DNA from 3 places in the Pseudoduganella sp. SL102 genome. Region 3 is predicted to be linked to each of the others. Evidence: predicted binding sites of a transcription regulator. Region 3 holds the regulator's gene; each other region holds the start of a gene.
The links. The regulator sigma-54, encoded in region 3, starts transcription at its own class of promoters, with help from an activator protein. The targets are predictions, from matches to a motif close to TGGCANGNAANCTGCTTT.
Positions count from the first base shown of each region.

Region 1: a site for sigma-54 is predicted at 7,063-7,080, ahead of OU994_RS06840 (PEP-CTERM sorting domain-containing protein). Genes of this name have one in related genera too.
Region 2: a site for sigma-54 is predicted at 4,978-4,995, ahead of OU994_RS08070 (DUF2126 domain-containing protein). Genes of this name have one in related genera too.

Region 1 is NZ_CP115554.1:1,586,632-1,597,101, reverse strand. It holds gene OU994_RS06870 (porin) at 225-1,448, shown strand; gene OU994_RS06865 (hypothetical protein) at 1,458-1,877, shown strand; gene OU994_RS06860 (lysozyme inhibitor LprI family protein) at 1,942-2,304, opposite strand; gene secA (preprotein translocase subunit SecA) at 2,433-5,201, opposite strand; gene OU994_RS06850 (DciA family protein) at 5,467-5,952, shown strand; gene lpxC (UDP-3-O-acyl-N-acetylglucosamine deacetylase) at 5,985-6,917, opposite strand; gene OU994_RS06840 (PEP-CTERM sorting domain-containing protein) at 7,113-7,883, shown strand; gene OU994_RS06835 (DMT family transporter) at 7,918-8,760, opposite strand; gene OU994_RS06830 (SET domain-containing protein) at 8,912-9,412, shown strand; gene OU994_RS06825 (peroxiredoxin) at 9,537-10,040, opposite strand; gene ftsZ (cell division protein FtsZ) at 10,298-10,470, opposite strand, start outside.
Region 2 is NZ_CP115554.1:1,909,830-1,920,299, reverse strand. It holds gene OU994_RS08095 (putative zinc-binding metallopeptidase) at 1-87, shown strand, start outside; gene OU994_RS08090 (transglutaminase family protein) at 70-864, opposite strand; gene OU994_RS08085 (alpha-E domain-containing protein) at 993-1,946, opposite strand; gene OU994_RS08080 (circularly permuted type 2 ATP-grasp protein) at 1,948-3,360, opposite strand; gene OU994_RS08075 (IS481 family transposase) at 3,687-4,823, shown strand; gene OU994_RS08070 (DUF2126 domain-containing protein) at 5,036-8,428, shown strand; gene OU994_RS08065 (circularly permuted type 2 ATP-grasp protein) at 8,473-10,470, shown strand, end outside.
Region 3 is NZ_CP115554.1:970,939-981,408, forward strand. It holds gene OU994_RS04125 (AAA family ATPase) at 1-375, opposite strand, end outside; gene OU994_RS04130 (TonB family protein) at 793-1,902, shown strand; gene OU994_RS04135 (YnfA family protein) at 1,877-2,206, opposite strand; gene OU994_RS04140 (monovalent cation:proton antiporter family protein) at 2,219-4,192, opposite strand; gene OU994_RS04145 (SIS domain-containing protein) at 4,303-5,325, shown strand; gene OU994_RS04150 (HAD family hydrolase) at 5,325-5,864, shown strand; gene lptC (LPS export ABC transporter periplasmic protein LptC) at 6,104-6,697, shown strand; gene lptA (lipopolysaccharide transport periplasmic protein LptA) at 6,738-7,328, shown strand; gene lptB (LPS export ABC transporter ATP-binding protein) at 7,329-8,090, shown strand; gene OU994_RS04170 (RNA polymerase factor sigma-54) at 8,129-9,604, shown strand; gene hpf (ribosome hibernation-promoting factor, HPF/YfiA family) at 9,745-10,101, shown strand; gene OU994_RS04180 (enoyl-CoA hydratase/isomerase family protein) at 10,273-10,470, shown strand, end outside.

The DNA.
Region 1 (10,470 bases), 620 kb from region 3:
TTCGTAAACGGCCTTCGATAGCGCAATCAGTTCACAAAAAACGACAGTAACTTTCATGTTTTATATCTTTCCGGAAATAAAATTTGGTGCTCGATGGAAATATCCCATAAGGTAGAGACCGCATGCACTTCGTCGTGGACAGCGTGCCGCTCCCCTACCTCCGCAGCGGCCCTCACGGCAGGCAATACCCCATACAAAACAATCATCGGAACGGATTCCCCAACATGAAATTGAAACTGTCAGCAGCATTCGTCCTGGGCGCGCTGTGCCTGATGCAAACCGGTGCGGCCAACGCGGTCGCCATCGGCGACGGCAAGCTCAACGTCAGCGGCTTCGGCACGCTGGCCGCCGCCAAGAGCAATACGGAAGACGCGCGCTACACCCGCGCCAACCAGCGCGAAGGCACGGCCGGCACCACCACCATCGGCCTCGACTCGAACCTGGGCCTGCAAGCCACGTACACGTTCTCGGACAAGCTGTCCGCCACCACGCAGATCCTGTCGCGCAAGTCGACTGGCGACAGCTTCACGACCGAACTGGCATGGGCCTTCGTCAAGTACAAGGTCAGCGATGAAGTCGCGCTGCGCGCCGGCCGCGTGGCGGTGCCCGGCTTCCTGATCTCCGATTACCAGAACGTGGGCTACGCGAACACGATGATGCGCCCGCCGGTGGAAATGTACGGCCAGATGATCATCGACAGCGTCGACGGCGTGGACGTCAACTGGCAGCGCGCCTTCGGCGACACCAACGTGACGGCGCAAGCCTTCGTCGGCATTTCGCGCGGCAAGTCGTACGTGTCGTCCGACCGTTCCGAGCCGCGCTACCAGGCGCCGGCTGCCGGCTTCGCGGTCAGCGCCGAGCATGGCCCGGTCACGCTGCGTTTCGCCCACATGCAGGGCAAGCTGAAAGCCACCGACGTCAAGCCGATCAACTCGCTGACGGGCACGCTGACGGCGGTGGGCTTCGGCCAGCTGGCCAGCGACATCACGATCGCCGAGACCAAGCGCGTCGCCTTCACCTCGGTGGGCCTGCTGGCCGACTGGAACAATATCGTGGTGCAGTCCGAATTCGGCATGCGCCGCGCCAAGGACCCGGTCTACCTGGCCGACAGCAACGCCTGGTACCTGATGGCCGGCTACCGCTTCGGCAAGGTGCTGCCGTACTACGCGCACGCCAAGTACGATGGCAAGGGCTCGAACGTTTCCGTGCCGGCCGCGCTGGCGCGCATCCCGACGCTGAACGCCGGCGTGAAAAACCTGCTGGCTCCTGGCAGCCAGTCGTCCGACCTGATCGGCGTGCGCTGGGACTTCGCCCAGTCGGCCGCGCTGAAGGTGCAAGTCGACCGCGTGAAGCCGGGTGCCAAGAACGGCTTCCTGAGCGATGTGACGCCGGCCGGCGTCGGCAAGAAGGTCACCGTGATCGCTGCCGGCGTGGACTTCGTTTTCTAAGGAATGCACATGAAAAAGATCACTATCACCCTGGTCATCGCCGCCCTCGCCGCGACGGCCTCCGTCCTGCCGGCTTCGGCGTTTGCCGAGACCGTGGTCATCGTCAGCGCGAAGAACCCGGCCACCCGCATGTTCTCCGAGCAGGCGGCCCAGTTCTTCCTGGGTAAATCGACGATGTTCACGCCGGTCGACCAGGCCGACGGCTCGGCGATCCGCAACGAGTTCTACAAGAAGGTGACCGACAAGGACGCCGCCCAGGTAAAAGCCATCTGGTCGAAGCTGGTCTTCACCGGCAAGGCCCAGGCGCCAAAGGAGTTCAAGTCGAACGCCGACGTGAAGAAAGCCGTGGCGGACGATCCGAAAGCCATCGGCTACATCGACAAGTCGGCCGTGGACGATACCGTCAAGGTCATCCTGACGCTGCAGTAAGCGCGGCTCCTGCAGTCAGCGAAAGCCCGGCCAAGTGCCGGGCTTTTTGCATTGGCACCCGCTTTCAGCGCCGTGCCGGTGGCGCGGCATCGGCCGTTGCTTCCTCGTTGTCCGCTTCCAGCGAAAGCCGCAGCCGGGTGTCATGTTCCTCGTATACCGCGCGCAGGCATGCGACGTCCTTGCACCGGTTGCGGACCGTACGCAGCCACTCCCGCTGCCCCTGCCTCGCGCCAGGGTCCAGCTTGAGCAGGCGCCGGTACAGCACGGCTACCTCTTCATCCGCCTTCGACAGCGCGGGATCGGCGCAGATGATGGCTTCCACGGGCGTCGCCGCTTTCCTGCAATCGAAACTGGCGGCGTGCGCCGCCACGGGCAGCGCGGTGCCGAGGCAAATGGCGAGGGCAGGAATGATGGTGCTGGTTTTCATGGGCGGGCGGAGCAGGAATAACACGGCGATGGCAATAAACGGCGATGGTAATGCAAGCGCCTGTCGCGATGTGAACAACCGGGATCAGGTACAGGCAAAAAAAAACCGGGGCGCGCCCCGGTTTTTCATCAAGCCAGCTTGCCGTGGCAAGCCTTGTACTTCTTGCCGCTGCCGCATGGGCAGGGGTCGTTGCGGCCGACTTTCGGCCCGACCTGCACCGTGGCCTCCGGCATGCCGCCGGGAGCCGGATGGGCGGTTGGCGCCAGCAGTTCTTCCGGCGCCGCGTTCGGATCGAAGTCGGCGTGCTGGAAACTCACGTTTTCCAGGTGCGTGGCGGCCAGGGCCGCCTCGGCCGCTTCCACTTCCTCGCGCGACTGGATCCGCACCGTCATCACCTGGCGCACAACTTCGTTCTTGATCAGGTCCAGCATCTGGGCGAACAGTTCGAACGCTTCGCGCTTGTACTCCTGCTTCGGGTTCTTCTGCGCGTAGCCGCGCAGGTGGATACCCTGGCGCAGGTGGTCCAGCGCCGCCAGGTGTTCGCGCCAGTGGCTGTCCACCGCCTGCAGCATCACGCTGCGCTCGAAGCCGCCGAACGCTTCCTTGCCGACGATGGCGATCTTGGCGTTGTACTGCTCGTCCGCCGCGGCGACCACGCGCTCGACGAGGTCTTCGTCGGTCAGGTTCGATTCCTTCTCCAGCATTTCCGCCAGCGGCACGTCGATGCGCCATTCGGCAGCCAGCGCGGCCTGCAGGGCCGGCACGTCCCACTGCTCTTCGACCGATTCTTCCGGCACGTACTGGCGCACCAGGTCGGTGAACACGCCGTGGCGCAGGTTCTGGATCATTTCGGCGATCTCGGTGGCTTCCAGCAGCTCGTTACGCTGCTGGTAGATCACCTTGCGCTGGTCGTTGGAGACGTCGTCGTATTCGAGCAGCTGCTTGCGGATGTCGAAGTTGCGAGCCTCGACCTTGCGCTGCGCCGATTCGATCGAGCGCGTGACGATGCCCGCCTCGATCGGCTCGCCTTCCGGCATCTTCAGGCGTTCCATGATGGCGCGCACGCGGTCGCCGGCGAAGATGCGCAGGAGCGGATCGTCCAGCGACAGGTAGAAGCGCGAGGAGCCCGGGTCGCCCTGGCGGCCGGAACGGCCGCGCAGCTGGTTGTCGACCCGGCGCGATTCGTGGCGCTCGGTGCCGATGATGTGCAGGCCGCCGGCCGCCACCACCTGCTCGTGCAGCGCCTGCCAGCCATCGCGCAGCGTTTGCGCGCGCGCTTGCTTCTCGGCGTCCGACAGGTTCGGATCGGCTTCCAGGAACTTGATCTGGTTCTCGACATTGCCGCCCAGGACGATGTCGGTACCGCGGCCGGCCATGTTGGTGGCGATCGTGATCGCTTTCGGCGAGCCGGCCTGCGCGATGATCTCCGCTTCGCGGGCGTGCTGTTTCGCGTTCAGCACGTTGTGCGGCAGCTTGGCCTTGTCGAGGATCGACGCCAGCAGCTCGGAATTCTCGATCGACGTGGTACCCACCAGCACCGGCTGGCCGCGCTCGTAGCAATCGCGGATGTCGGTCACCATGGCCTGGTATTTTTCCTGGGCCGACTTGTACACCTGGTCCTGCTTGTCCTTGCGGGCGGACGGGCGGTTCGGCGGGATCACCACGGTTTCCAGGCCGTAGATGTCCTGGAATTCGAATGCTTCCGTGTCGGCGGTACCGGTCATGCCGGACAGCTTGGTGTACATGCGGAAGTAGTTCTGGAACGTGATCGAGGCCAGCGTCTGGTTCTCGTTCTGGATCTTCACGCCTTCCTTCGCCTCGACCGCCTGGTGCAGGCCGTCGGACCAGCGGCGGCCCGTCATCATGCGGCCGGTGAATTCGTCGACGATCACCACTTCGCCGTTCTGCACCACGTAGTGCTGGTCCTTGTGGTACAGCGCATGCGCGCGCAGCGCGGCATACAGGTGGTGCACCAGCGTGATGTTGGCGGAGTCGTACAGCGAGGCGCCTTCCGGCAGCAGGCCCATTTTCGTCAGGATCGCCTCGGCCTTCTCGTGGCCGGCTTCGGTCAGCAGCACCTGGTGCGCTTTCTCGTCCTTCGTATAGTCGCCCGGCACTTCGACATTGCCCTTGCCGTCCGGCTTTTCCTCGCCGATCTGCAGGGTCAGCAGCTTGGGCACTTCATTGATCTTGTGGTACAGGTCCGTGTGGTTCTCGGCCTGGCCGGAAATGATCAGCGGCGTACGGGCCTCGTCGATCAGGATCGAGTCGACTTCGTCGACGATCGCGTAATTCAGGCCGCGCTGCACCCGGTCGCGGATGTCGAACACCATGTTGTCGCGCAGGTAGTCGAAACCGAATTCGTTGTTGGTGCCGTACGTGATGTCCGACGCATAGGCCTGCTGCTTGACCGAGTGCTCCATCTGCCCCAGGTTGACACCCGTGGTCAGGCCCAGCCAGCGATACAGCTTGCCCATGGTTTCGGCGTCGCGCTGGGCCAGGTAATCGTTGACGGTCACGATGTGCACGCCCTTGCCGGACAGCGCATTCAGGTAGGCCGGCAGGGTTGCCGTCAGCGTCTTGCCTTCACCGGTGCGCATCTCGGCGATTTTCCCGTAATGCAGCACCATGCCGCCGAGCAGCTGCACGTCGAAGTGGCGCATCTTGAAGACGCGCTTGGACGCTTCGCGGCAGACGGCGAAGGCTTCCACCAGCAAGTCGTCCAGCGCCTCGCCGGCTGCCACGCGTTCCTTGAAGGCGGGCGTCTTGGCCTGCAATTCGGCGTCCGACAGCTTTTCGTACTCGGGTTCGAGAGCGTTGATTGCTTTGACGGTTTTTTGGTACTGCTTGAGCAGCCGCTGGTTACGGCTGCCGAAAATCGCGGTCAGTAAGGACATGCTTGAATTCTTGAATAAACGCCGTTTAAAAAAAGCTCGCTTCGCGACCTCGCCCAAAGCCTGTGGCAAAAGACCATGATTTTAGCACGGGGGTACATGGGGATGGCTGCCGGAAAGACAATAGCCTCAGGGGAACTTGCCGTTCGCTTTACAGCTCACCCTGCAGCTTCCCGTGCAGTGCGCCCGGCTCCTGTCCGGCATCGCATGCACCCGCCGCCACGCCGCCGGTGCTGCATGCACGGCGCGGCTATGCTATGTTTCGCGCATGCGATTCAACTCCTTCAATGCCTTCGACCAGACCCGCCGGAACCGGACGGCGGTCGAAGCCACCGACTTCCTGCGCCGCGACGACCGCCTTGCCGCGTTGCTGCCGGCCGTGCAGCGCATGGCGAAGTTGCAGCAGGACTGCGCGAAAGTCCTGCCGGCCGCCTTCAATTTCTGCGACATCCTGTCGTTCGAGGCCGGCCAGCTGGTGCTGTCGACACCGAACGCATCGGTTGCCGCCAAGCTTAAACAGCAATTGCCAAAACTGCAAGAAGCGCTGTCGACCAAGGGGTGGCAGATCGACAACATCCGCCTGAAGGTGCAGATGATGAAGGCCATGGCGGCGCCGCCCGTGGAGCGGCGCCAGCTCGTCATTCCCGAAGTGGGGGTGGATTCGTTCGCCCGGCTGTCCGAGACGCTGGAGCCGACCAAGCAGAACGCCACGCTGATCGCGGCGCTGAAGAACCTGGTGGCACATCGCCGGTAGCAGCGAAGCCGCCGGCTTGCTTGCCCGGCTACTTAGTTATACGCCCATTCCTGCTCGAGCTGCCGCGCATACGACGGCGGCGCCTGGTCGGCCGAATCGTAGCTGACGAATTCATACGCATCCGGATTGGCCAGCAGTTCGCGCAGCAGCTTGTTGTTCAGCGCGTGGCCGGACTTGTGCGCCTCGTACGCGCAGATCAGCGGGTGGCCGATCACGTACAGGTCGCCGATCGCATCGAGGATCTTGTGGCGCACGAATTCATCGTCGTAGCGCAGGCCGTCCGGATTCAGGATGCGGTACTCATCCATCACGATCGCGTTTTCCAGCGAACCGCCGCGCGCCAGCCCGATCCCGCGCAGCATTTCCACGTCCTGCATGAAGCCGAACGTGCGCGCCCGCGCCACCGCCTGGATATACGACTGGCTGCCGAAGTCGATCTGCGCGCGCTGCGCCGTGCCATCGACGGCCGGGTGGTTGAATTCAATGAAGAAGTCCAGCTTGAAGCCGTTGTGCGGCACCAGCCGCGCCCACTTCTCGCTGGCGCCCTGCCCTTCGCGCACCTCGATCGGCTTCTTGATGCGGATGAATTTCTTCGGTACTTCCTGCTCGGCGAGGCCGGCCTGCTGCAGCAGGTAGACGAACGACGACGCCGAGCCATCCATGATGGGGATTTCCTCGGCGGTCACGTCGATATAGAGGTTGTCGATGCCCAGGCCCGCGCAGGCCGACATCAGGTGCTCGATCGTCGACACACGGGCGCCATCGCGAATCATCACGGTCGCCATGCGGGTATCGCCGATTTCCAGGGGGCCGACCGGGAACACCACGGGCGGCACCAGGTCCACGCGGGCGAAGACGATGCCCGTGTCGGGCGGGGCCGGGCGCAGGGTCAGTTCGACCTTGGTCCCGGAGTGCACGCCGACACCGGTGGTGCGGACTTGTTCTTTGATCGTACGTTGTTTCATTTCACGATTATATCGGCATTCCGCTGCTGGCGTTCTGGACCGACCAGCCGCCAACCGTGCGATATGACCAATACAACAAGCGAAGCGTCGGCGCCATTTACACGGAAAGCGTGCCGCGCCGGCCGTTCACTCTGCGGCTCAACAATGGCATGGCGTTTGCAATGCCTTGGACACGCTCATCCACCGGAGAACATCATGAAACCGCTAGCGCTTCTCACCTGCACCGCCATGCTTGCCGTCATCAGCCAAGCGGCGTCCGCCATACCGTTGATTCGCAATGGCAACTTCGAACTGGGGCTCGGCCTGCCCTTCTGGACGGTCACCGACCTGCCCAACGGCAGCGGCACCTGGGCCGCCGATACGGACACCGTCGCAGGCGAATCCGGCGGTGGATCAGGCAATGTCACGGTGGGGCCGCTGCAAGGCCAATACTATGCGCTGAGCGACCAGTTCGGCCCCGGCACGCATGCGCTGACGCAATCGTTCACCGTGGCACCGAACGCGACGTCGGTCATGCTGAACTACTCCATGTTCGTCAACAGCTACGCACCGTTCTTGCCCAATGACGGCGTACTCGACCATACAGGCATGCCGGCGCAGTTCGGCCGTGTCGACCTGTTGACCGGGAGCGCCGGAGCGTTCGACACGGGGACGGGCGTGCTGCGCACCTTCTACCTGGGAATCGACGGCACGCCGATCTCGAATCCGAATCCATGGATCGGCTACACACACGACATTACCAGCCTGGTAGCCGGTGGCGGTACGTTCCAGTTGCGCTTCGCCGAAACGGACAACCAGCTGTTCCTGAACATGGGCGTCGACATGGTCGGCATCGAAGCCCAGTTCGGCGTCGTGCCGGAGCCGGACAGCCTGGCGCTGGTGGCGCTGGGCCTCGGCGGACTGGGCCTCGCACACCGGCGCCCGAACCGGCGGCGTGTCCCAGTGGTTAAATCATCAAGTCGTTGATTCGATGAATTCTTGATTCGCCACATTCGCCACACTACGGGTGCTCGGCCTCGCTGTGCACCGCCTCGCGCCGCACCAGGTAGATGCCGCTGCCGATGATGATCGCCGCGCCCACCAGGGTCCAGCCATCCGGCAGCGTGCTCCACAACGCCCAGTCGATCGCCACGCCCCAGGCCAGCGCGGTGTACTCGAACGGCGCCACGATCGATGCCTTGCCCATGCTGAATGCCTTGGTGATCGCCAGCTGGCCGAAAAAGCCGGACAGGGCCAGCGTGGCGATCACCGGCCAGTCCTCCCAGCGCAGCGCCACCCAGGACGGCAACGCCAGCGGCAGCGAGCCGGCACCGATCATCACCAGCAGCCAGAACATGATCTTCTCGTTAGAATCCGTGCGCGACAGCATCCGGCTGGCGATCGCCGATACCGCATAGCAGGCCGCCGAACCGAGGATCGCCAGTCCGGCAACGGAAATGAAGCTGGTGCCCTCGGGCCGCAGCACCACCAGCACGCCGACCAGGCCCACGCCGATGGCCAGCCACTGCATGCCGTCCACCCGCTCCTTCAGGATGAACACCGACAGCGCCGTGATCAGCGCGGGCGCGATGAAGAACACGGAATAGGTTTCCGACAGCGGCAGCGACTTCAGGCCATACGCAAACAGCGTCAGCATGCCGATGCCCAGCGCACCGCGCAGCAGCTGCAACGGCCAGTTCACCTTGAAGATGCCGTGGAACCCGCCCCGGTATGCCACGTACGCGCACACCAGCGGCATCGATGAAAACGCGCGCAGCACCGTCACCTGCATGGCCGGGTAATGGGCGGCGAGCAGCTTCATCGCCGTATCCATGATGGAGAACATCGCGACGGCCGTGACCATCGCGTAAATGCTGTGCAGGTTTTCCTTGGCGTTCTGTTTCAAAGGGCATTCCGTGGGGATTGGGGGCGCACATTGTAGCCGCCGGATCGGGCCCGCTCGCGGCACGCGCGCGATACGAGCAAGCACACTATCAAAGCGGTATGATATTCGAATGACCACGTCCACTGCCAAACCGAAAACTTCCGCCCTGTTCGAAGTGCACGATTCGCCGATCCACGGCAAGGGCGTCTTCGCCCGCCGCGCGATCCCGGCCGGTACCCGGATCATCGAATATACCGGCGAGATCGTGGATTGGGACGAGACCTGCCGGCGCACCGCCGAAAAGGGCGGCCCGATCAACCATACGTTCTTCTTCACGCTCAATAACGGCCTGCTGATCGATGGCGGCGCCGGCGGCAACGAGTCGCGCTTCATCAATCACTCGTGCGACCCGAACTGCGAGGCCATGGAGGAAGACGACCGCGTATTCATCCACGCGCTGTGCGACATTGAAAAAGGCGAGGAGCTGCGCTACAACTATGGCCTCATCTACGACGAGCGCCATACCCCCGCGGTGAAGAAGGCGTTCGCCTGCCATTGCGGCGCGCCGAACTGCACGGGGATCATGCTGGCGCCGAAGAAGCGCAGCCGGGGCAAGAAGGCGGCTGGCTGAGTATCCGCGGAATTTACCGCCTGAGCTGACTTTCGATAGCCAGGATTCACACGGCCGCCGCGTGATCGCGGCAATTGCCACCTGCGCCGATGGCCGGGATAACCCGGCCGGTGTTGCTACCGCGTTACAGCTGACCCAGCAGCGTCTCCGCGTTCGACACCTCGAACTTGCCGCCCTGCTCGATGTTCAGCTGCGTGACGACGCCGTCCTCGACCAGCATCGAGTAGCGCTGCGAGCGGGTACCCATGCCGAACTTCGAGAAGTCGGCGTCCAGGCCCAGTGCTTTCGCGAACGCGGCGTTACCATCGGCCATCATGCGCACGATGCCGGTGGCTTTCTGTTCGCGGCCCCAGGCGCCCATCACGAAGGCGTCGTTGACCGAGACGCACCAGATCTCGTCCACGCCCTTGGCCTTGAAGGCCTCGGCGTGCTGGACGAAGCCGGGAACATGCTTGGCCGAGCAGGTCGGCGTGTAGGCGCCCGGCAGGCCGAAGATGGCGATCTTCTTGCCGGCAGCCAGTTCCTGCACGTTGAACGTGTTCGGGCCCAGCGAGCAGCCTTCGGTTTCGACTTCGATGAATTCGGACAGGGTGCCTTCCGGCAGTTTGTCGCCGATCTTGATGGTCATGGTGATCTCCTTGTAAACCGTTGCGCGCAGGGGCTCCCCTGCAGTACCCCAACAGCGAAACCTGGGGGTACAGATGAGCCCAGCCACGCAAACAAAAAAGCCGCACAGGCAAAAAAAAAGCCGCCCAAGGTGCACTGCACCAGGCGGCAGCTCCGGCAAGTATGCCAGAGCGCGAGCGAAGCCGCTCGAAAGGGCCGGCCCCTCTCACGTAGGCCGGCACGGCGGCACCCTTGCGGGCACGCCGCCGCATTACAACATCAGTCGGCCTGCTTGCGCAGGAATGCCGGGATATCGTAGGTTTCCATGCCGTTCTTTTCCATCGCGCGCACCTGCTCGGAAGCCGATTCGCGGCGCCATACGGCCGGCTCGCGCTTGCCTTCGAAGCTGTGGCCACCGGCGGCACCGATGCCCATCGACACCGATGCGGCGG
Region 2 (10,470 bases), 940 kb from region 3:
CTCAGCACGCCGGTGCTGGAAAAGCTGGAGTTCGTGCACAAGGTGGTGCGTGCCCAGCGGCCGCGCGCCTCAAAGCGCCCCATCTAGGAGATCGACGGACACCTCCATGTCCTGGCGTTCCAGCGGCGGCCCGAACTGGCTGAAAATCGCCACGTTGGCGGCGTCGTGGCCGCGGGCGATCGTCACGCGGCCGCCGCGCGGGCCCGCCTGGGTCGGATCGAAGGTGTACCAGCGCCCGCCCACGTAAGCCTCGAACCATGCGTGCAAGTCCATTGGTTGCAGTCCGTGCAGGTAGCCGGCCACGATGCGCGCCGGGATGCACAGGCTGCGGCACAAGGCGATGCCCAGGTGCGCCAGGTCGCGGCAGACACCCTCGCGCCGCTCGTTGACGTCGGACGCCGCCATGTGGCTGTAGGGCGATGCCGGATTGAAGCGCACCGAGTCGCGCACCCATTCGGTGATGCGGGCCACCTGGTCGTATCCGGGCGCGGCGCCGGCAACGATCTCGGTGGCCATGTCCAGGAACAGCTCGGATTCGCAGTAGCGGCTTGGCAGCAGGTAAGTGAGCACCTCGTCCGGCAAATGCTGCACTTCGACGAACGGCGCCCCGGGTGCAACCTCGATCGTCGCAGCTGTCATCACGTCGGCCGAGGTGTAGATCGAAAATGCCCCGGGCGGCGCCACCAGGCGCTGGCACAGGTTGCCGTAGGCATCGGCAAATTCCACCGCCGGCACGCCGGGGGCGAGGTTATAGCTTTGATGCGCCACCCACTGGTTTGCGTCGCTGCGGGGGCGCAGGATCAGGATGAACGGCGTCGGCTCGGCAAGGATGAAACTCAGGTTGCAACGGGTGCGCAACAACATGTCGGGCTCGCTTTCACTTGTCGGCATAAGCGCACCAATAAGGCGCGAGAGTTGCAAATATTACCATTTTGGTGCGGTGCGTCATGTTCTGGTGCAGAAGTGTGACATCCCGCAGGCAGGCCGACACCTCAAGCGTGGTCCTCCGCCGGCACCAGGAAATCGCTGCCGATGCCGTTGCCGATTTCCTCGATCGACGCCAGGAACGACGTCAGGAAATCATGCAGGCCTTCTTCCAGGATGTCGTCGATCACCGCCAGCCGCACCTTTGCATGCAGCTTGCCGGCCAGCCGCTCGGTTTCCTGCGACACCTCGTTGCTGATTTCCTGCAGGTTCGCCACCACGGCGGCCATGCAGGCCACCAGGGAGCGCGGCATCTTCTCTTCCAGGATCAGCAGCGCGGCCACGCGCGACGGCGTGATGGCATCGCGATAGACCTTGCGGTACGTTTCAAACGCGGACACGGAGCGCAGCAGCGCCGCCAGGTAATAGAACTCGCCCTGCGGCCCCGCCTTGATCGCATCGGAATCGAGGAAGCGGAATTTCACGTCGAGGATGCGCGCCGTGTTGTCGGCCCGCTCCAGGAAGGTGCCGAGGCGGATGAAGTTGAACGCCCCATCCTGGAACATGGTGCCCAGCGTGACCCCGCGCGACAGGTGCGAGCGGTGTTTCACCCACTCCAGGAACTGGCCGGGGTGCGATTCGAACATGCGGCTCCTGAGATGCTGCTGCAGCTCGATCCAGGTGGTGTTCTCGGTTTCCCACACTTCGGTGGTGAGGGTGCCGCGCACGGCCCGGGCATTCTCGCGCGCCGCGGTCAGGCAACTGGCGATCGAGGAAGGATTGTCCGGATCGCGCACCATGAAGTCGATGACCTCCTTCTGGGTCAGCGCGGAATACTTGGCATCGAACTGCTGTTCCAATTCCGAGACACCCAACATGGTGCGCCAGCCCTGCTGGGCGGCCAGCGCCGTTTGCGGCATCAGCGAATACTGCACGCGCACGTCGAGCATGCGGGCCGTGTTTTCCGCCCGTTCGGTGTAGCGGGCCATCCAGAACAAATGATCTGCGGTGCGGCTCAACATGTCAGTTCTCCAGTATCCAGGTGTCCTTGGTGCCGCCGCCCTGCGACGAATTCACCACCAGCGAGCCTTCGCGCAGCGCCACGCGGGTCAGCCCGCCCGGCACCATCGTCACCGTCTTGCCCGACAGGACGAACGGGCGCAAATCGATATGCCGCGGCGCGACGCCCGACTCCACATAGGTCGGGCAGGCCGACAGCGCCAGCGTGGGCTGGGCGATGTAGCCCGCCGGGTTGGCCACCAGCCGCTCGCGGAACGCCTCGATCTCGGCGCTCGTCGCGGCCGGGCCGACCAGCATGCCGTAGCCGCCGGCCCCGTGCACTTCCTTGACCACCAGCTCCGGCAGGTTCGCCAGCGTATACGCCAGGTCGTCCTTCTTCCTGCACTGGTAGGTGGGCACGTTGTTGAGGATCGGCTTCTCGCCGAGATAAAACTCGATCATGTCCGGCACGAACGGGTAGATCGACTTGTCGTCGGCCACGCCGGTGCCGATGGCGTTGGCCAGGCCCACCCGGCCGGCGCGCACCACGTCCATCAGGCCGGGCACGCCCAGCGTGGACTCGGGGCGGAATGCGCGGGGATCGAGGTAGTCGTCGTCGATGCGGCGGTAGATGACGTCGACCTTCCGCGCGCCACGCGTGGTGCGCATGTAGACGGTTTCATTCTTCACGTACAAGTCCTGCCCCTGCACCAGCGAGACGCCCATCTGCTGGGCCAGGAAAGCGTGCTCGAAATAGGCTGAATTGTGCATGCCGGGCGTAAGCACCACCACGGTCGGATCGGCGCTGTCGTACGGCGCCACGGTGCGCAGGTTGTCGAGCAGCAGGTCGGGATAATGGTCGACCGGCGCCACCCGGTTGCTGGCGAACAGCGCGGGGAACAGCCGCATCATCATCTTGCGGTTTTCCAGCATGTAGGAGACGCCGGACGGTACCCGCAGGTTGTCTTCCAGGACGTAGAACTCGCCCTCGCCGGCCCGCACGATATCGACGCCGGCGATGTGCGCGTAGATGCTGGCGGGGACGTCGATGCCCTGCATGGCCGGGCGGTACTGGGCGTTGTTCAACACCTGCTCGCGCGGTATGACGCCCGCCTTGAGGATTTCCTGGTCGTGATAGACATCGTGCAGGAAGCGGTTCAGCGCCGTCACCCGCTGCACCAGGCCGGCCTGCAGCGTGGCCCATTCGGCGGCGTGGATCACGCGCGGGATGATATCGAACGGGATCAGCCGCTCCTTGCCGGCCGTGTCGCCATACACGGCGAACGTGATGCCCACGCGCTGGAAGATGAGCTCCGCTTCGGTGCGCTTCTGGTCGATCAGGCCGGGTGGCTGCTCCGCCAGCCACTGGGCGAACGCCTGGTAGTGGGGGCGCACGCTGGCCTCGGTGGAATACATTTCGTCGTAAAAGTTCGGCATCGAATTCCTCCTCGTAGCCAAAGTGCTATCAAGAAACGTGCCAGGGTTCAGATGTCGGATGCAATGCTTGCGGTCGAGCCGCAGGGGTCTGTCCCCGGTAAGTGATTGCATCAGTGCTCGCCATTAGCTTCGTTAGAGGACTGACCCCGGTTTTTGCCAGCATTCCCGGAACACTTTAAAAAGCCGGGGACAGTCTCCTTGCACCCAAGTGCGAAATCCGGGGTCAGACCCGGCGGGTGTTTTGTCGGGACACATGGGTAACATCTGTCGGGAGACATAGGTAACACCTTTTATGATCATTGCACATCCATTAACGGGAGCGTGCAATGCCTTGGAAGGAGTCCACCTCTATGTCATCCCGACTGGAATTCGTGCTGCTCGTACTGAGCGCTTCGGCAAACATCGCTGAGCTTTGCCGCCGATTTGGCATCAGCCGCAAGACTGCTTACAAGTGGTTGGAGCGTTATCATGCTGAAGGCGAAGGGGGCCTGCAGGATCGCTCACGGCAGCCGCATTGTTCGCCCTGCACCGCTGACGGTGAGCTTGAGATGCAAGTTCTGGCGTTGCATTTTGAGTACCCGTACTGGGGAGCTCGCAAGCTTTGCGCGCTACTGCCGGATACGGTCAAGCGGCCCCATCACAGCACCGTTCATGCGATCTTGCAGCGCCATGAGTGCCAGGTTCTTGGCGTGCCGATTAGTCAGAGCGTCGTGTTCAAGCGCTTTGAGCATGAGTTGCCCAATGACCTTTGGCAGATGGACTTCAAAGGACACTTTGCACTGACAGACACAGCTGCGGGTCGGTGTCATCCGCTGACAATTTTAGATGACCACTCGCGATTTAGCCTATGTATCGCTGCTTGCGGTAACGAACGCTACGCCACTGTGCGCACGGCATTGCAGTCGACATTTGAGCGTTACGGAATGCCTGCTCGCTTCACCGCCGACAACGGCCCGCCATGGGGCAGCACAGGTCTCATCGGACTGACAAAGCTTGAGGTATGGCTGGCACGGCTGGGTATTGCTGTGGGCCACAGCAGGCCAAACCATCCGCAGACTCAAGGTAAGGATGAGCGTTTCCATCGAACCTTGAAACTTGAGGTAATAGGGCGAAGAGGCTACGGCTCGCTTGCTCAGTGTCAGAGCGCGTTCGATGCTTGGCGCGAGATCTATAACGCTGTACGACCTCACCAATCGCTCAATCAGCAGCCACCGATTAGCAGGTACCGGTGTAGCGGCAGGTCCTTTCCATCGGTCCTGCCACCTGTCGAATACCTCCCCGATGACCAGATCAGGAAGGTCGACAAGAACGGCTACCTCTCCTACGGCCATCACCGCTACTTCGTCGGCGAAGGCCTGCATGCTGAATCTGTGGCGATCCGTCCAACTTGCACCGACGGTCTACTGGAGGTCTTCTTCTGCAAACATAAAGTTCGGGAGATAGACCTCCAGAATCCGTCGTAACATAGGTCCATGATGTGTAACCCATGTCTCCCGACATGTGTTACCTATGTCCCCCGACCATACACCCGGCGGGTCTGACCCCAGCACTCTGCCGTTGGGGTGAAAACACGAGTAGCCGTTGGTTTCAGCACCATCCAACAGTTGCATTTATAGCAGGTACGAATCATGCTTCATCACCCCCACATCGCGCCCATTTCGAAAGGCAGTCCCGCATGGCTATCCGTATCGCGCTGCACCACAAGACCAGTTACCGCTATGACCGCCCGGTCGGCCTCTCCCCCCATGAAGTGCGCCTGCGCCCGGCGCCCCATGCGCGCACGCCGATCCTGTCCTACTCGCTGACGGTGCAACCGCAGGAGCACTTCATCAACTGGCAGCAGGACCCGTACGGCAACTACATCGGCCGCTTTGTGTTCCCCGAAAAATCGGACACGCTCGACTTCACGGTCGACCTGGTGGCCGACATGACCGTCATCAACCCGTTCGACTTCTTCGTCGAGAAGTACGCGGAAACCTTCCCGTTCGCCTACCCGCCGCAACTCACGGCCGAACTGAGCGCCTACCTGCAGACGGAACCCTCCAGCCCGCTGGTGATGGAATGGGTAACGGCGGCCCGCCGCGACCTGCTGGGCAAGCCGATGGGCACCAACGATTTCCTGGTGGCCGTCAACCAGCGCCTGCAGCGCGACATCGCCTACCTGCTGCGCATGGAACCCGGCGTGCAGGCGCCCGATGAAACGCTGCAGAAGCGCTCCGGCTCGTGCCGCGACACCGGCTGGCTGTTGGTGCAGATCCTGCGCGAGATGGGGCTGGCGGCGCGTTTCGTGTCCGGCTACCTGATCCAGCTGCGCGCCGACCAGGAAGCGCTCGACGGCCCCAGCGGCACCGACGTCGACTTTACGGACCTGCACGCATGGACCGAGGTGTACATCCCCGGCGCCGGCTGGATCGGGCTCGATCCCACGTCCGGCATGCTGGCCAGCGAGGGCCACATCCCGCTGGCCTGTACGGCACTGCCGTCGTCCGCGGCCCCGGTCTCGGGTTACACGGACAAGGCCGAAGTCACCTTCTTCCACGAGATGACGATCACGCGCATCCACGAAGACCCGCGCGTGACGAAACCGTACACCGAGGCGGACTGGCAGAAGATCGACCGCCTCGGCCAGCAGGTCGATGCGGACCTGAAGCGGCAGGACGTGCGCCTGACCCAGGGCGGCGAACCCACCTTCGTGTCGATCGACGACATGGACGGCCCCGAATGGAACACCCTGGCCCACGGCGACAAGAAGCGCGAGCTGGCGGGCAACCTGATGCACCGCCTGAAGAACCACTTTGCGCCGGGCGGCATGCTGCACTACGGCCAGGGCAAGTGGTACCCGGGCGAACCACTGCCGCGCTGGGCCCTCAACATCTACTGGCGCATCGACGGCCAGCCGATGTGGCTCGACGCCACGCTGTTCTCGGACGAACACCTCGACGATGGCTATGGCCCCGACGATGCCGGCCGCTTCACCGCCGAACTGGTGAAGTCCCTCGCCCTGCCCGCCAACAGCGCCATCCCGGCCTACGAGGACGTGCTGCTGCAAGCCCAGCGCGAACAGGCACTGCCGCGCAACCTCGATCCTCTGGACGCCGACCTCACCGCGCCGGAAGAGCGCCGCCGCCTGGCCCGCCTGCTGGAACGCGGCTTGGGCGAGGTGGCCGGCTACGTGCTGCCGCTGAAGGCGAAGGATTACGATCCGTCGACGCTGGGCACCGTGTGGCAAACATCGCCATGGCCGATCCGGCGCGAGAACCTGTACCTGATCGAAGGCGATTCGCCGATCGGCCTGCGCCTGCCGCTGGCCACGCTGCCGTGGGTGCTGCCGGAAGAACGCGAACCGGAATTCGATGTCGACCCGTTCGCGTCACGCTCCGCCCTTCCGGCCGAGGAACGCAAGAAGGAAAAGGAAAAGCGGCCGATCCTGGGCCTGGCCGCCAGCAAGGCGGGGGACAAGCCGACCGCGAAGGCAGGAAGGCCGGTCGTCGAACCCATCCGGCCCATCAAGCCGGCCGAACCGGCCGAGCCGGCACCGCGCGACGTGATCCACACCGCGCTGTGCGTCGAAGTGCGCGCCGGCCGCCTGTACGTGTTCATGCCGCCTATTAAACGCATCGAGGATTACCTGGCGCTGGTGAGCGCCGTCGAACGCACCGCCGCCAAGCTGGCGATGAAGCTGCGCATCGAAGGCTACGCACCGCCGCGCGACCCGCGAATAAAACTGCTCAGCGTAACGCCCGATCCGGGCGTGATCGAGGTGAACATCCACCCGGCGGCCAGCTGGAACGAACTGGTTTATAACGTGTCGACCCTGTACCAGGAAGCCCGCCTGACGCGGCTGGGCACCGAGAAATTCATGCTCGACGGCCGCCACACCGGCACCGGCGGCGGCAACCACGCCACCCTGGGCGGCGCCACCGCCGAAGACAGCCCGATGCTGCGCCGGCCAGACCTGCTGAAAAGCCTGATCACCTACTGGCAGAACCACCCCGCCCTGTCGTACCTGTTCTCGGGCACGTTTATCGGGCCGACCAGCCAGGCGCCGCGCGTGGACGAAGCGCGCGACGACAACCTGTATGAACTGGCGATCGCCTTCCAGCAAATGGACCAGGTGCTGCCGACGTTGCACGAAGGCGACAAGCCGTGGATCGTCGACCGCCTGCTGCGCAACCTGCTGGTGGACCTGACGGGCAACACGCACCGCGCCGAATTCTCCATCGACAAGCTGTACTCGCCGGACGGCCCCACCGGCCGCCTGGGCCTGGTGGAATTCCGCGCCTTCGAGATGCCGCCACACGAGCGCATGAGCCTTTTGCAAATGTTGCTGCTGCGCGCCCTCGTCGCGCGCTTCTGGCGCGAACCGTACCAGGCCAAGCTGGTGAACTGGGGCGTGGCGCTGCACGACCGCTGGATGCTGCCGCATTTCGTCGCCCAGGATATCCGCGACGTGGCCCGCGACCTGCGCGCGCACGGCTATGAATTCGAGGACCACTGGTTCGAGCCGTTCATCGAATTCCGCTTCCCCCGCTTCGGCACCGTGGTCTACGAAGGCGTGGAAATGGAGCTGCGCCAGGCGATCGAGCCGTGGAACGTGCTGGGCGAGGAAGTCAGCGCGGGCGGCACCGCGCGCTATGTCGATTCGTCCGTGGAGCGGATGCAGCTGCTGGTGCGCGGGCTGACCAACGGCCGCCACGTGATCGCCTGCAATGGCCGCATGTTGCCATTGCACCCCACCGGCATTCCGGGCGAGTATGTGGCAGGGGTGCGCTTCCGCGCCTGGAGCCCGTGGTCGGCGCTGCACCCGACCATCCGCGTGCAGGCGCCGCTCACCTTCGACCTGGTCGACACCTGGAGCGGGCGCGCGATCGGCGGTTGCACCTATCACGTGGTGCATCCGGGCGGGCGCAACGAAGTGGGTTCGCCGGTGAACGCCAACGCCGCCGAGGCACGCCGTTTCGCGCGCTTCTGGCCGCACGGCCACACACCGGGGCCGATGACTGTGCGAAAAGAGGAACGGAATCCCAGCTTCCCGATGACATTGGATTTGCGCTGGCAGGCAGATTGATCTACTGTTTCAGTTCCTGATGGAAAGTAAAGCTGCCGTGCGACATGTCCAATAACCTCCTTGAGTCTTATCTTTCAGCGCCAGATGGTTTCGATGAAATGCTCGACGCGGCCGGCGTGCCGCGCGCGCACTGGCGCGCCATGCTCGACAGCCTGGAGCACGAACCGCCGGACATGATGCGCCAGCGCCACGAAATGGTGCAGCGCCAAGTGCGTGAAAATGGCGTGACGTACAACGTGCGCGCCGATGCCGACGGCCTGCAACGGCCGTGGGATTTGAACGTGCTGCCGCTGATCCTGCCGCACGAGGAATGGGCCGGCATCGAGGCGGCCGTGATCCAGCGCGCCCGGCTGCTCAATAAAATCCTCGGCGACGTCTATGGCCCGCAGGAGATGCTGCGCGAAGGCCTGCTGCCGCCGGCGCTGGTGCACGGCCACGCCGGCTTCCTGCGCCCGTGCCACGGCATGGGCCATCACGACGACATCGCCCTGCACTTCTACGCGGTGGACCTGGCGCGCGCGCCGGACGGCCGCTGGTGGGTGCTGGCCGACCGCACGCAGGCGCCCTCCGGTGCCGGCTATGCGCTGGAAAACCGCGCGATCATCTCGCCCACCTTTCCCGACCTGCTGCGCGAACTGAAAGTGCAGCCACTGGCCGGCTTCTTCCGCACCATGCGCGACAGCCTGGTGCACTGGGGCCGCCTGTGCGCGGCCAAGGGCGATTCCCCGGCGCCGCTGCGCGAAGGCGAAATGCCATTGATCGTGCTGCTCACGCCCGGCCCGCGCACCGAGAGCTACTACGAGCAGGCCTATCTCGCCCGCCACCTCGGCCTGCCGCTGGTGGAAGGCAGCGACCTCACCGTGCGTGACGGCGTGGTGTACCTGAAAACCTTGGCGGGCCTGCACCGGGTGCACGTGATCATGCGCCGCGTGGACGACGAGTCGTGCGATCCGCTGGAGCTGTGCAGCTCGATGCTGGGCGTGGCGGGGCTGACGCAGGCCGCCCGCCGCGGCAACGTGCTGGTGGCAAACAGCCTGGGTTCCAGCCTGCTGGAATCGGGCGCCCTGCTCGGCTTCCTGCCGGCGCTGTCGCGGCGGCTGCTGGGCGAGCCGCTGAAGATGCCATCCGTCGCCACCTGGTGGTGCGGCGAGCCGGCCGCGCTGGAAGCGGTGATCGGCAAGCTCGATCGGCTGGTCATCAAACCCAGCTTCTCGCAACTGCCACCGGTCACGGTGTTCGGCCAGGACCTGGCCGGCGAGGCGCGCGCGGAGCTGATCGCCAAACTGCGCGCCAACCCGAATAACTACATCGCCCAGGAAGTGGTGCAGCTGTCGCGCGCACCGGTATGGAAGGCCGGCGCGACATCGGGATTGCAGCCGCGCGCCATCGGCCTGCGCGTGTTCGCCTGCGCCACGCCGAACGGATATGTCGTCATGCCGGGCGGCCTGACCCGCGTGGCCACCGGCCCGGATGCGCGCGTGCTGACGATGAAGATGGGCGGCGCCAGCAAGGACACCTGGGTGCAGGCGCGCGCCCGTGTGGCGGTGCCGCGCCTGCAAAAGCGCAGCATCACCGGCAAGGACCTGGTGCGCGAAGACAGCAACCTGTCGAGCCGCGTGGCGGAAAACCTGCTGTGGTTCGGCCGATACGCGGAACGCTGCGACAACATCGCCCGCCTGCTGCGCGTGGCGCTCAATTTCCTGTTCAACGTGCGCTTCGACCAGCGCGGCGCCGAATGGCCAACCGTCGAGGCGCTGTGCATCTGGTTCCAGCTGATTGATGGCGAAAAGCGGCCGGTGGCCGGCCAGGCGGCACAGATGCAAAGCCAGACTTCCGGCCCAGGTGGTCAATCGCAAAGCCAGGGGCAGGCGGTGGCCATCTTTACCGATGCCGAACTCGAATCGGCCCTGCTGCTGGCGGTGGTGTCGCCCAACGTGCCCGGGCTGGCCCGGCAGCAGCAGCACCTGGTGCGCATCGCCGGCCAGCTGCACGAGCGCTTCTCCGTCGACAACTGGCGCGCGCTGAACCGCATGGTGCAGCCC
Region 3 (10,470 bases):
GGGGCGATAATCTCCGTGCATGTTCCACCATAGAGCCTCATGCGAGAACACCAGCCGATTGTCCATCGTTGGCTTCCAACGAAATTTGTAGCCGTTATTGCCGAAATAAAGCTCGGCACAAAGTTCCTCGGTCTGCTTTCGACCGAAACGCAATATTGTGTCGGGGCCGCCAGCCATTGCGACTGCCATTTGCAGCTGCTCGTCGAGAATCTTGCCGATCAAGCGAAAGAAGCCGATAAAATTCGATTTACCGGCTCCATTGGCACCGATGAGCACATTCAACCTTCCAAGCGTGATATCGCAAGCTTCTATTGATTTGTAGCCTTGCAGTACCAACCTCTCCAGTTGATCCCAATTATTGACTTGCTTGATCATTGGTGCCCCGAATAAGGCCTGATTTGTCGATGAGAGGTCGTGCCATCCCCTGGATGCCGATCCTGCGTTCGGATTGTAAAGCAAGCCAGGGTCGATAGGCAGTGGGGACTGAACGTGGCGTTCCTGCCGCTACCCGAGCGGCAAGAACGCAATGACGGCCGTGCCGTCCACCGCCAGCGTGGCGCCGAGCACATCCCAGCGGACCAGCGCAGTGCCGTCGCTTACCAAGATCGCCTACTCCAATACCGTGTCCGCGCCGTCAGGGCCACCCGGATACGGCGCGCGCTCTCGTCCCAATTGGCCATGATATCCAAAGCTATTGATTTGCAAGTAAAAAAGGGTCTTCTGGGCAGGCCCCGCCGGCGCTAATATGGCGTTCGTCGCCAACCGCAGCACCGAGCCATGCACGGAGAATCCATGCGCCAGACCCGCCTCGCCCGCACGTCCCTGTCCTCATCCCTGTTGCTCGTCACCACGGCACTGTGCGCCACGTCCGCACTGGCCGCCACCACGCCGGCCGTCGTGGATTTCCGCACCTGCGCGAAACCGGAGTGGCCGAAGGAGGCCTTGCGCAAGGAACAGCAGGGCAAGGTCACGCTGGCTTACCTGATCGATGAAAGCGGCGCCGTGACCGATTCGAAGATCGTCCAGTCCAGCGGCTTTCCGATGCTGGACATGGCAGCGCGCGACGGCATCATCAAATGCCGCTTCACGCCGTCGACGCGGGAAGGCAAGCCGCAGGCGGCCTGGATGAAGATGCAGTACGTGTGGACGCTGCAGAGGACGGCGACCGACCCGGCGGTATTGGCGGAGCGCTTCGAGGCCGACCGCGAGGCGGCGGAGGCCGGCGATGCCGCGGCCGCTTTCCGGGTGGCGCAACGTTACCTCTCTTCCACGGGCGGCTCCCGCGACCCCGAAAAGGGCACCTGGTGGCTGCGCAAGGCGGCCGATGGCGGCAACGCCGAGGCGACGGAATTGCTGGCGTGGATGCTGTTCCAGGGCATCGACCTGGCGCAGGACAAGGAAGATGCGGTGCGCTGGATCGAACAGGCCGCGGAGCAGGGCAGCGCCAATGCGCAGGCGATCCTGGGCATGCTGCTGCTCAGCGGGAATGGCGTCACGCGCGACGAGGCCGCGGGCGAGGAGTGGCTGGTCAAGGCAGCGCAGCAGGAGTACCCGCAGGCGCAGGCGCAACTTGCGGCGCTGCGCATGCGGCGCGGCAGCGTGGATGCCGACACCATCGCGATGCTCGAGCGTGCGGCGGGGCGCAACGATCCGCTGGCCCGCGTGGTCCTGGCACGCTGCTACCAGCAGGGCACCGGCGTCGGGCAGGACCAGGCCAAGGCCTTCGCACTGTACGCCAGGGCGGCGGCCAGCGGCAACGCCGAAGCGCGGCGCGCGCTGGCGGACCTGTATGACAAGGGCATCGGCCTGCCGGAAGACAGGCTGGCCGCCGCCATGGTGCTCGGGCGTTCCGGCGCAGCGAAGGCTGGCCGCGAGGCTAGCCGCGCGGCTGCAGGGCAATGACGGCCATGCCGCCCAGCGCGAGGGCGGCACCCAGTCCATCCCAGCGGGTCAGCGCGATGCCGTCGACAAACCGCAGCCACAAGAGCGCCACGGCGATGTACATGCCCCCATATGCCGCGTAGGTGCGCCCGGCGGCCGTGGGGTGCAAGGTGAGCAGCCAGGCAAACAGCGCCAGGGAAGCGGCGGCCGGGATCAGCAGCCACGCCGAACGGCCATTCTTCAGCACCAGCCAGGGCAGGTAGCAGCCGGCGATCTCGGCCAGCGCAGTGACGGCGAACAGCAGCGACAGGCGCAGCATCTCCATGCCAGCCGCGCCCTATCCGAGCAGGATGTGTTCGGCGCGCGCCACCGCCTGCGCATTGCCGCGCAGGACCACCACGTCGCCCGCTTCCAGCACCATGTCCGCGCCGGCGTCGAGCCGCTCGCGGCCGCGCCGGATCGCCATCACTTCGGCGCCTTCGACATCGAGTTCGCCCACCGTGCGGCCCACGCAGTTCGACGCATCCGTCAGCGTCACCGTGTGCAGGCGCGCCGTTTCGGCATCGTCGCCGACGTCGCTGATGCCGTGGAAGTAGCCGCGCAGCGAGGCGTAGCGTTCCTCGCGCGCGGCCTGCACGCGGTGCACCCCCTTGCGCAGCGGCACGCCGAGCATGACCAGCGCGTGCGAGGCCAGCATCAGGCTGCCCTCCATCAGTTCCGGCACCACCTCGGCGGCGCCGGCCGCCTTCAGGCGATCGAGGTCGGAGTCGTCGTGGCTGCGCACGATCACCGGCAGCGTGGGCGCCATCTCGTGCACCAGGTGCAGCACCTTCAGCGCCGATGGCGTGCTGGCATAGGTGATCACCAGCGCGCTGGCGCGGTAGATGCCGGCCGCCACCAGGCTTTCGCGCCGCGCCGCATCGCCATACGACACGCTGGCGCCCGCTGAACGGGCTTCCTGCACGCGGGTGGGATCGAGGTCGAGCGCGTGATAGGCAATGCCTTCTTCCTGCAGCAGCGTGGCCAGGCTCTGGCCGCTGCGGCCGAAGCCGGCCACGATCACGTGCTGTTGCGTGGCCATCGTGCGCGCCGCGATCTGGGTGAGGTTCAGCGATTGCATCATCCATTCGTTGCTGGAGAATTTCAGCACCAGCTTGTCCGATTGCTCGATCAGGAACGGCGCGGCCAGCATCGACAGCACCATCGACGCCAGCACCACCTGGATCACGAAGGGATCGACCAGCTCCATGCCGCCGGCCACGTTCAGCAGCACGAAGCCGAATTCGCCGGCCTGCGCCAGGGCCAGGCCGGTGCGCATCGACACGCCGTCGGAAGAGCCGAACAGTTTCGCCAGGCCGGCGATCAGGGCGAACTTCAGCAGCACGGGGAAGACCAGCAGCGCCAGCACGAGCCACCAGTTGTCCAGCACCACGCGCACGTTCAGCAGCATGCCGATGGTGATGAAGAACAGGCCGAGCAGCACGTCGCGGAACGGCTTGATGTCTTCTTCCACCTGGTGCTTGTATTCGGTCTCGGAAATCAGCATGCCGGCCACGAAGGCGCCCAGCGCCATCGACAGGCCGGCGCGCTCGGTGATCCAGGCCGCGCCCAGCGTCACCAGCAGCAGGTTCAGCATGAACAGCTCCTGCGAGCGGCGCTTGACCACCACGGTGAACCAGCCCCGCATCAGCTTCTGGCCGAAGAACAGCAGCAGCACCAGCACCAGCACGGCCTTCAGGGCCGCCCAGCCCAGCGTGACGAGCAAGTTGTCGGGGTCCTTGGCCAGCGCCGGGATCATGATCAGCAGCGGCACCACGGCGATATCCTGGAACAGCAGGATGCCGATGATCTTGCGGCCGTGTTCCGATTCCAGTTCCAGCCGCTCGGTGAGCATCTTGACGACGATGGCGGTGGAGGACATGGCCAGCGCGCCGCCCAGCGCGAAGGCCGCCTGCCAGGAGATGTGGATCGACGGCGGCAGCGCGCGCGCGATCACCCAGCCAAAGGCGATGGTGGCGATGATGGTAAGCCCCACCTGGGCCATGCCCAGCCCGAACACGTCGCTGCGCATCGATTTGAGCTTCGGCAGCGAGAATTCGAGGCCGATCGAGAACATCAGGAAGACCACGCCGAATTCGGCCAGCGCGTGGGTGGCATGGCTTTCCTCGGCCAGCCCCAGCGCGTTCGGGCCGATCAGGATGCCCACGGCCAGGTAGCCGAGCATGGGCGGCAGGTGCAGCATGCGGAAGGCGACCACGCCCAGCACCGCGCTGCCCAGCAGCAGGAGTGTCAGTTCAAGGGGGGAGAACACGGACGTGCTCCGGGAATGGCCGGTGGTGGAAGAGCGAAATGCTACGGTCGGGGGGAGTTTGTAACATCTGGCAAGTTTTTTGCTTTCCCAATTCGGCTATACTTTCGGCCATGAGTGTAACCCATGAAAAAACAATGCTGAAAGCTTTTGATGCAACGACCGCACGCCGCGCGCTGGAGCTGGCGCGCGAAGCCCTGCAAATCGAGGCGGATGCGCTGATCGCGCTGCATGCCCGCCTGGCAACGGATGAGAGCGTTGGGAAAGCCGTCTCGCTGCTGCTGAACTGCAAGGGACGCGTGGTTGTGTCCGGCATCGGCAAGTCCGGCCACATCGGGCGCAAGATCGCCGCCACGCTGGCTTCCACCGGCACCCCGGCGCTGTTCGTGCATCCGGCCGAGGCGGCGCATGGCGACCTGGGCATGGTGACGCCGGACGACGCGTTCATCGCCATCTCGTATTCCGGTGAAAGCAGCGAGCTGATGGCCATCCTGCCGGTGGTCAAGCGCATGGGCGGCACGGTGATCTCGATGACGGGCAAGCCGGAGTCGAGCCTGGCGAAACTGGCGGACGTGCACCTGGACGTTTCCGTGGCGAAGGAAGCCTGCCCGATGAACCTGGCACCGACGGCGTCGACCACCGTCACGCTGGCGCTGGGCGATGCGATCGCCGTGGCGCTGCTGGACCTGCGCGGCTTCAAGGAAGAGGACTTTGCCCGCTCGCATCCGGGCGGCGCGCTGGGCCGCCGCCTGCTGACGCACGTGCGCGATGTCATGCGCCAGGGCGATGCGATCCCCGCCGTGGCGGCCGATACCCGTTTGCCGGATGCGCTGATGCAGATCACGCAGAAGGGCATGGGCATGACGGCCGTGGTCGATGCACAATACCGGCCGGTGGGCGTGTTCACCGACGGCGACCTGCGCCGCATGATCGACAAGGTGCAGGATTTCGGCAAGGTCGTCATCGGCGACGTGATGCATGCCGATCCGCGTACCATCGGGCCGGAAAAACTGGCCGTCGACGCGGTGGCCATCATGGAAGAGTACCGCATCAACCAGATGCTGGTGGTCGACGACGATGGCAAGCTGGTCGGCGCGCTGCACATCCATGACCTGACCCGCGCAAAGGTGATCTGATGAGTATTCCTGTCGACGTGGCCAACCTCGAACGGGCCGCGAAGGTCAAGCTGTTCATTTTCGATGTCGACGGCGTGCTGACCGATGGCGGCCTGCACTACGGTGCCGAGGGGGAGGCGTTCAAGACCTTCAACGTGCAGGATGGCCTGGGCATCAAGCTGCTGCAGGAGTCGGGTGTGCTGACGGGGATCATCAGCGCGCGGCGTTCGCCGCAGGTGGCGGCCCGCGCCAGGGACCTGGCGATCGAGTTCGTGCACCAGGGTGGCCACGACAAGCTCACGCCGTTCAAGGCGCTGCTGGACCAGCTGAACCTTACCGAGGAGCAGGTGGCCTTCATCGGCGACGACGTGGTCGACATCCCGATCCTGTCGCGCGCCGGTTTCGCGGTGGCGGTGCCGAATGCGCGGCCGGAAGTGCTGTCGCGGGTCCATCACGTGACCGAACACCGCGGCGGCCACGGCGCGGTGCGCGAGATCTGCGAATTCGTGATGCGCGCCCAGGGCAGCTACGACCGCGTGATGGCCCAGTTTCTCGGGTGAGAAGTGAGGCAGGGGATACGGGCCCGGGAAGCGCAATGTCGTTCGGGTAAGCCCACCCCAGGTGCAAATTCCGGGGTCAGACCCGGCGGGTCTGACCCCGGCCCTTCGCTGTTGGGGTGAATGCATGCGCTTTCGATGAGTCAGGTACGCTTGATCCAACGGCGGTGGGGCAGAGAAGCAGGCCTTGAAGACGGGCCTGCAAGACGGACATGAAATGACAGGAAGATAACGGAGAAGCCATGCGCAACCAGCGAACCGCACACCGCTACCGGCTGTCGATCGGCATGATACTCGCGCTGCTCGGCGCGCTGGGCTCGTTCTGGCTGCTCGAGCTGATGAACCGGGCCGGCGAGGACATGGCCGCCGGCATCAAGGTCGACGAGCCGGACAACATCGTCGAGCGCTTTTCCTACGTGCGCATGACGGAAACCGGCCAGCCCAGCTACATCGTTTCGGGCGACAGGCTGACGCACCGTCCGTCCGACGACTCGTCGGAGATCGACAATCCGGTGGTGCGCAGCCTGTCGGGCGACAAGCCGCCGATGGATATCCGCGCCCGGCATGCCCGGGTCGACCAGGACAACACACGCGTCACGCTGACGAAGGACGTGGACATCCACCGTGCCGCGTCGCCCACCACGCGCGACATGCACATGGTTACCGAGAAGCTGGTCATCTACCCGGAGGAAGACCGCATGGAAACCGACCTGCCGGTGCGCATGGAAAGCGGCGGCGCCACCGCCACCGGCATCGGCATGCAGGCCAACAATGCCACGCGCCAGGTGCAACTGGGCCGCGGCACCATCGTGTATCCGCCGCGGGCGCGGCAATGAACAAACGAACATCGAGACGAACAGCGTACAGGAATCGAAGATGAAGAAACTCATGATGGCGGCCCTCGTGCTGCTGGGCGCGGCGGGCTATGCCGCCGCCGAGAAGGCCGATTCGTACAAGCCTACCGAGATCAATTACGGCCGCCTCGACGCGGACGACGTCAAGCAGGTGTACACCTTCACCGGCGACGTGACGCTGACGCGCGGCACGCTGCGGATGAAGGCCGACAAGGCCGTGGTCACCTATTCGCCGGAGGGCTACCAGCTGGCCACGCTGACCGGCGGCGGCAAGAAGGTCGCGTTCCGCCAGAAGCGCGACGGCGAGGGCGACCAGTGGATGGAAGGCGAGGCCGACCGCATCGAATACGATGAAAAGGCCGAGCTGGTGAAGATGTATTCGAAGGCCAAGATCCGTCGCCTGGAAGGCAACAAGCCGAGCGACGAGGTGGAGGGCGAATTCATTTCCTACGACAGCCGCCGCGAGTTCTTCAGCGTGCGCAATACCAGCACCGGGGCCGACAAGCCGGGTGCCGGCCGCGGCACGATGGTGATCCAGCCCAAGCGCACCGCGCCGCCGAGCCCGGCGCCTTCCGCCACCCAATCGCCGGCCGCGCCGGCAGCGGGGAATTAAATGGCGCAGGCGCAGGAAAATTGCAGCAGCACGCTGATCGTGCGCGGCCTGCAAAAGAGCTATGGCAAGCGCCAGGTGGTGCATGACGTGTCGTTGCAGGTGGCATGCGGCGAAGTGGTCGGCCTGCTGGGGCCGAACGGTGCCGGCAAGACCACGTCGTTCTACATGATCGTGGGCCTGGTGGCGTCCGATGCCGGCACCATCGACCTCGATGGCACCGACATTTCCACCCTGCCGATCCACAAGCGTGCCACCCTCGGCCTGTCGTACCTGCCGCAGGAGGCGTCGGTGTTCCGCAAGCTGACCGTGGAAGAAAACATCCGTGCCGTGCTGGAGATCCAGAAGGTAAACGGCAAGGCGCTCACCAGGGCGGAGATCGACGAGCGGCTGAACGCGCTGCTGGCCGACCTGCAGATCGAGAAGCTGCGCGAGAACACGGCGCTGTCGCTGTCCGGCGGTGAACGGCGCCGGGTGGAGATCGCCCGCGCGCTGGCAACCAATCCCCGCTTCGTGCTGCTGGACGAGCCGTTTGCCGGCGTCGACCCGATCGCCGTGATCGAGATCCAGCGCATCGTGCGTTTCCTGAAGGAGCGCAGCATCGGCGTATTGATCACGGATCACAACGTGCGGGAAACGCTGGGCATCTGCGACCGGGCGTATATCATCAACCAGGGCAGTGTGCTGGCTTCCGGCCGGCCCGACGACATCATCGCCGACGAGTCCGTACGTCGTGTCTATCTGGGTGAACATTTCCGCATGTGAGCGGCCTTGACCAGACCTCAACCAGCTCCTAATCAGCCATGAAACAGTCCTTGCAACTGCGCACTTCCCAGCACCTCGCGCTGACGCCGCAACTGCAGCAGTCGATCCGGCTGCTGCAATTGTCCACGCTGGAGCTGCACCAGGAACTGGAACAGCTGCTGACCGATAACCCGCTGCTGGAGCGGCTCGACGATCCTCTCGACCGCTCGGTGCGCTTGCTGGCCGATGGCGCGATCAACACGACGCAAGGGGCCGGCGAGGCGCCACCGGAAGGCGGGCCGCCGCAGGATGCGCCCGCCGCGCCGGAACCCGAGCCGTTCGATGGCGGCGAGGGCGTAGGCCTCGATGCCGGCACCGGCGATACCGACTGGAGCAGCGCCGGCAGCGGCAAGGGGCCGGACGACGACGATGCCCGCCCCCAGCTGGAAGCCAGCCACCGCAGCCTGCGCGAGCACCTGATGGAGCAGATGCGCGTGACCGTGCTGGAGGCGCGCGACCGGGGCCTGGTGGAACTGATCATCGATGCGCTCGACGATAACGGCTACCTCGAGGAAAGCCTGGAAGAGATCCACGAGCGCATGCCGGAAGAGCTGGAAATCGAGATCGGAGAATTGCGCACCGCGCTCAACCTGCTGCAGAGCTTCGACCCGCCGGGCATTGGCGCGCGCAACGCTTCCGAGTGCCTGGCGCTGCAGATCCGGCGCATGCCCGGCGTGCCGCTGGTAACGCGGCGCATGGCGCTGTGCATCGTTGAAAAACACTTGCAGTGGTTTGCCCAGCGCGACTTCAACAAGCTCAAGAAGGCGCTCGACTGCGACGACGAAGACCTGCGTGAAGCACAGGCCGTGATCCGCCAATGCAACCCGCATCCGGGCGCCGCCTTCGCGGCCGACGTGTCAGACTACGTGGTACCGGATGTGGTGGTAAAGCGGGGGCGCAACGGCTGGATCGTCACGTTGAACAACGACGTGATGCCCCGCCTGCGTGTCAATGCGCTGTACGCCAGCCTGCTCAAGCAGGGCAAGGGCGAGACGCAGATGAATGCACAGCTGCAAGAAGCAAAGTGGCTGATCAAGAATATGCGCCAGCGCTTCGACACGATCCTCCGCGTGGCCCAGGCCATCGTCGAACGGCAGAAGAACTTTTTCTCGCATGGCGCGGTGGCAATGAGACCCCTTGTGTTGCGTGAAATAGCTGATACACTGGGTCTACACGAGAGTACTATCTCTCGGGTAACAACTCAAAAATATATGCTGACGCCGCATGGCATGTTTGAGTTGAAGTACTTTTTTGGCAGCCACGTTGCAACCGAAGCTGGCGGGGAAGCATCCTCGACTGCGATCCGGGCGCTGATCGTGCAATTCACAGGAGCCGAAGACCCGAAGAACCCTTTATCCGACAGTAAGATTGCGGACATGCTGGGTGAACAAGGCATGGTGATTGCGCGACGCACTGTTGCCAAATATCGCGAAGCATTGAAAATCCCCCCGGTCAGCCTCCGCAAATCGCTATAGCAGTTCGTTGCAAGCGCATTTGCAAACCCCTTTGCAAGCCCTTGCGGCAAATCCTGGTAGTGCTTGGGTTCCTCTGCGCCGCCTTGCCTGTTTTGGCGGATAACGCACGAACCTGTTATATCTTCTTTAGGAGTGTGTGTATGAATCTGACCATCAGTGGACACCATATCGACGTTACCCCTGCCATTCGCGAGTATGTGCAGAACAAGCTGGAACGCGTTAGACGCCATTTCGATCAGCTGATCGATGTAAGTGTGATCCTGAGTGTAGATAATCTCACCGAGAAAGAGAAAAGACAGAAAGCCGAAATTAATCTGCGCATGTCGGGCAAGACCGTATTCGTTGAAAGCGTCGCCCAGGATCTGTATGCGGCCATCGATACGCTGATCGACAAGCTGGACCGCCAGGTCATGAAGCACAAGGATAAAGTGCAGAACCACAACCACGAAACCATCAAGCACCTGAGCGAGGCCGAGATCCCCGCATCGCCCGCATAACGACGGACGCAGGGCGCGGTGGCAGAACTGCTCCAGTTCTGCTACCGCTGCAACCGCTACAACAGAAGGGCGCGCGATGCGCCCTTTGTTACGTCCGGGTCCAAGGTTTACGCCACACACGCCGCATCCATGGCTAGAATGAGGCCAATAACGACAACGATGCGAGACACCATGACCGACCACGTCCATACCAAGGTGCGTAACGGCACCGGCTTCATCACGCTCGACCGGCCCAGGACATTGAACTCGCTGTCACTCGACATGATCCGGGCGATCACCGGCGCGTTGCTGGCCTGGCGCGACGACGATGACATCGCGGCCGTAGTCATCCGCAGCAGCACCGACAAGGCGCTGTGCGCCGGCGGCGAC